DNA from 2 places in the Desulfovibrio psychrotolerans genome. Region 2 is predicted to be linked to the other one. Evidence: predicted binding sites of a transcription regulator. Region 2 holds the regulator's gene; the other holds the start of a gene.

Region 1 (2,405 bases), on a different contig from region 2:
CGCAAGTTCGGCGGAACAGGTCTGGGGCTGTCCATCTGCCGTCAGCTGGTCACGCTCATGGGCGGACGCATCCGGGTAGAGAGTGATGGAGTAAAAGGCGCGGTGTTTTCGTTTACCGCCATGTTCGGGGTACGGCACGCCCCCCTTGCCCGCAAGGAACACTCTCTTACCGTGGCGGGCAGGCGTCTGCTGGTTGTGGAACCTCACGATTTCAGCCGCACGTTCATGCGGGAGCATCTGGAGGCAATGGGTGCCTCTGTGGAAACCCTCAGCGATCCCGTCCTTGCCCCGGAACTGGTGCGCAGGCTCTTTTCCCGCGGGTGGGCGGTAGATGCCGCCGTGACCGTGCTGCCCTTCGAAGGAGCAAGGGAGTATCTCGCCGCCCTTGCGGAAGAAGGAGTGCCGCGCTGTATTATTCTGCGCACAATAGTGAATAGTGCCAAAGATCCTGTCATTCCCGCCGATATGCTGGTTTCAAGAATCATCAAGCCCGTTGCGCCGGAATCGCTGGAATCCGCTCTGTGCGATGTGTTTGACGCCTCATCGGAACAGATAAACGAGCCTGAGCAGGGGGAAACCATAACCCGTCCTCTGCGCATCCTGTTGGTGGACGATTCTCCCAACAACAGAATGGTGGTGGAACTGTTTCTCAGGCGCACACCGCATGAGCTCGTCATGGCGGAAAACGGTCAGCAGGGTGTGCAGTTGTTCGGGCGTGAGCATTTTGACGTGGTGCTTATGGACATAGAAATGCCGGTCATGGACGGGCTCACCGCCACACGGCGCATCCGTGAAATGGAGGCGGAGCGGGGCCTGCCCCCGGTGCCCGTGGTGGCACTTACCGCCCATGCCCTGGATGAAGAGCGCGCCAAGGCGTTTGATGCCGGGTGTACAGGATTTTTAACCAAACCGCTGAACAAGTCCGTTTTGCTCAAAGAAATTTCAGTCATTTAATATGCTGATATTAAAGGAGTATTGAGAAAATTTTAAAAAATTATTCTGCTCCCCCTTTTCATCGTGAAAAACTGCTTTATTATCCCCTCAGCGCCGGGTAGGTTTTACGGCTCCCGGTAAGTCAGCCCCGCGATTTCTGCGGGCTTTTCATGTGTAGTCCTAGCGGCTTTTTGCTGCGCCTTGCGCGGAAAGTGCTCTTCTGGCTTGACAGAAGAGCAGGAGAGGGTGAAAAGCCGTCCTGTGCTGGCACTCGTCGTAGGTGAGTGCTAGTAAAACCAGATTAATACAAGTAATGTTGGAGGTTTATAGTATGAATCTGAAGCCCCTGAGCGATCGAGTTCTGGTGAAGCGTCTGGAAGCCGAAGAAAAGACCGCTGGCGGTCTGTACATCCCCGACACCGCCAAGGAAAAGCCTTCCCGCGGTGAAGTCGTGGCCGTTGGCCCCGGCAAGGTGGAAAACGGCAACGCCATCGCCATGACCGTTGCTGTCGGCAACCGCGTGCTCTTCAACAAGTACGCAGGCTCCGAGATCAAGATCGACGGTGTGGACTATCTGGTGATGCGCGAAGACGACATCCTTGCAATCATCGCTTAACTTCTCTCATTAGCTAGATATTCAGGAGAATACACATGGCCAAAGAAATTCTTTTTGACGCCAAGGCACGCGAACGTCTTTCCCGCGGTGTGGATAAGCTTGCAAACGCCGTTAAGGTTACCCTCGGACCCAAGGGCCGCAATGTGGTCATTGAAAAGTCCTTCGGTTCCCCCGTCATCACCAAGGACGGCGTTTCCGTAGCCAAGGAAATCGAACTGGAAGACAAGTTCGAGAACATGGGCGCGCAGATGGTGAAGGAAGTTGCCTCCAAGACTTCCGACATCGCAGGCGACGGCACCACCACCGCCACCATTCTTGCCCAGTCCATCTACAAGGAAGGCGTAAAGCTGGTTGCCGCAGGCCGTAACCCCATGGCCATCAAGCGCGGCGTTGACAAGGCAGTGGAAGCCCTGGTGGCAGAACTGAACACCCTTGCCAAGCCCACCCGCGACCAGAAGGAAATTGCCCAGGTCGGCACCATTTCCGCCAACTCCGACTCCACCATCGGCAACATCATTGCCGAAGCCATGAACAAGGTGGGCAAAGAAGGCGTCATCACTGTAGAGGAAGCCAAGGGTCTGGAAACCACTCTGGACATCGTGGAAGGCATGCAGTTCGACCGCGGCTACCTCTCCCCCTATTTCGTGACCAACGCCGACAAGATGATCGTGGAGATGGATTCTCCCCTCATCCTCATCTGCGAAAAGAAGATCTCCAATATGAAGGACATGCTCCCCGTGCTGGAGCAGGTCGCCAAGATGAACAAGCCCCTTGTCATCATCGCCGAAGACGTAGACGGCGAAGCCCTTGCAGCTCTCGTGGTCAACAAGCTGCGCGGCACCCTGCAGGCTGTTGC
Region 2 (2,405 bases):
TTGGCGTGTTCTTCCTTTTCGCGCTGCAGTCGTTTTTTGAAGTTGTCCATCTCCGCCAGTGCCCGCAGGCGCTGTTCATCCGCGCTGACCTTTTCGTTGCAGGCAGGACAGACCCGCGCCTTGCACAGGGCAATGAGCTCCTCGTCGGTCAGTTCAATGGTGGTTTCCTGCGCGGGGGCATCTTCTCTGGTCTTGTGCAACTGCTCTGCGGCTTCCTCGCTCAGTTCAACCGTATCTTTTACCATGGGGATCTATGCTCCTTGAGAGATGAAAGGTCCGGTCCCGCTAAGCGGAAAACCGGTCTTTAAGCAGGGTGGAAAGGGATTTTGAAATACAGTCCACAACAGGCACAACCGTGCCATAATCCATGCGCAGGGGGCCTATAACGCTCACCACGCCAAGAGGTGTGTCGCCGCCATAGGGCGCGCTTATCACGCTCAGCCCCACCAGTTCCCGGTCTGCGCCTGATTCTTTAGGTCTTACGGCAGCGTGGTATGCTGTCAGCCTTCCCGGCAGCGCGTGGCGTTCACCTTCTCGTGCTGTCCCGGCCATGAGATGCCGGGAGCTGATTCCGGTTCTGCCTTTGCCGTAGCTGGCTCCCGTTTCATCAAAGAGAGTCTGGTCGGGGTCAACCTCGCCGGGATTCTCTGCAAGGGAAGGGGCAATGGAGACAGACACATCCGTACCCCGCATGGTGCTGTCCAGCAGCCTGAGCAGGCGGGAACGTTCTTCAAGCAGGGCAAGCAGCTCGCGCATGCGGCCGGAATCGGTGAATTCTGCCTTGTCCAGCAGGGTCAGGGTGCCGTCTACAAAAATTTGCCGTTCTTCTTCCTGCTGGTCGCTGAAGGCCAGCCGCGCCAGAAGCAGGGCGCGGCTGCACAGCTGCTCCAGATGCGCCTCCGCGTTGTGCATTTCGTTCAGAATGCGCAGGCGGGCTTCGGAAAGGGTAAGGCCCGTGTAATGACAGTTCAGATAGTTGGCAAAACTTGTCAGTTCATCGGCGGTGACATGTCCCTCCACCGGAACCACCCGGTTACGCACAATGCCGCCATCCAGAACCAGCACGGCCAGAACAAGCTTGTCCGCCAGAAGGGCGAAATCTACGCGCCGCCAGCGCACATCGTTGCCGCCGGGGGCAAGCACCAATGCCACCTGATGCGACAGCGAGGAAACCATGGCAGATGCCTGCTGCAGCATCTGGCTTATTTCCAGCCCCTGCTGCGTGAGGCGCGAAAGTATCTCTCCCTTTTCCTCGCGTGATATGGGGCGCAGCCGTAGCAGCGAATCTACATACACCCGGAACGCCTTGGCCGTGGGAATGCGCCCCGCAGAGGTGTGGGGCTGTTCCAGATAGCCCTTGTCCGTCAGGTCTGCCATGGTGTTTCGCATGCTCGCGGCAGAAAGGCGCAGCCGCGAGGCACCGGCAACAGTGCGGGACCCCACGGGCAGGGCCGTTTCGATGTAGGATTCGATGATTGTGGAAAGCACATCGGCTTCGCGCTTGGCGAGAGTCATGGAAGCACCTTGGGTTGCCTGAATAGCCGTAATTTCCGTGAACGGACGAACCGTTGCGGTCTGCTGCGCCGCACCGGGGTTGCAATATGGCGCACTATCGCTGTGCGCAATATTCTTCGGTAAGACTTCACGGGTAACAACGCCGTTCCCTACTGTCAAGGGAACGGCGTTGTAAAAAGAGTGGTGGTGTTTTCTATCTACCCGGCATGGTTTGCAATCATGCAGCCGCGCCTGCTACTTTTTGAACATCTGCTGCAATCCCTTGCCCAGCTGTTCCAGCGGGTTCGCCTGCTGTGTTCCGGAGTCCTGCGAGCCGTTTCCTCCGCCGGAGAGACCGGGAATGGGCAGCAGGTTCTGTACGCCCTTCAACGTGTTTTGCAAAAACGCGCTTGCATCGAAGCCATAACGCGGGTTGGCCAGCGTGCCGGTAACGGTTACGGGCAGAGGCGGCAGACCTGTGACGCGGATGGTGGCTTTGTAGTCAATCTTGTCTCGCGGCAGGTCCACAATGCCTGCACCTTCTCCATTCAGATTGGGCGAAACCAGTGCAAGGTCGTTGTTGGTGATGCGCCCTGCGCGTGCGACATAGCTGGCCGAAAGCCGTTCAAAGGTCTGTCTTCGTGTGGCTTCGTCCACCCTGTCTGCATTTGTGCCCGCAAGGTGCGACCTGGCTCCCTCCGGGATGATCTGGAAGCCGTAGATAGCCCCGTCCGTCACGGCGAATGAGCCGTTGCCGTTCAGGGTGGAGCGGATGGCAGGCCATGTTTCCCCTTCCGCCGTCAGGCTGGACGCAGCCGCAGCGGTGCCCGATGCGCGGCGTTCTCCCGCAAGGGTGGTGGTGAGCGGGTCCAGTTGCACATTCTTTACGGCATAGGACAGTGCGGAACGGG

What was found. The regulator HrcA, encoded in region 2, represses chaperone genes, less so after heat shock. The targets are predictions, from matches to a motif close to TGTTAGCACTCNNNNNNNNNGAGTGCTAACA.
Region 1: a site for HrcA is predicted at 1,196-1,226, ahead of groES (co-chaperone GroES). Genes of this name have one in related genera too.

Annotation. Positions count from the first base shown of each region.
Region 1 is NZ_BLVP01000001.1:468,116-470,520, reverse strand. Features, by position in the region: gene HUV26_RS02080 (ATP-binding protein) at 1-954, shown strand, start outside; gene groES (co-chaperone GroES) at 1,265-1,549, shown strand; gene groL (chaperonin GroEL) at 1,585-2,405, shown strand, end outside.
Region 2 is NZ_BLVP01000002.1:4,324-6,728, forward strand. Features, by position in the region: gene HUV26_RS02940 (nucleotide exchange factor GrpE) at 1-245, opposite strand, end outside; gene hrcA (heat-inducible transcriptional repressor HrcA) at 286-1,515, opposite strand; gene HUV26_RS02950 (AsmA family protein) at 1,750-2,405, opposite strand, start outside.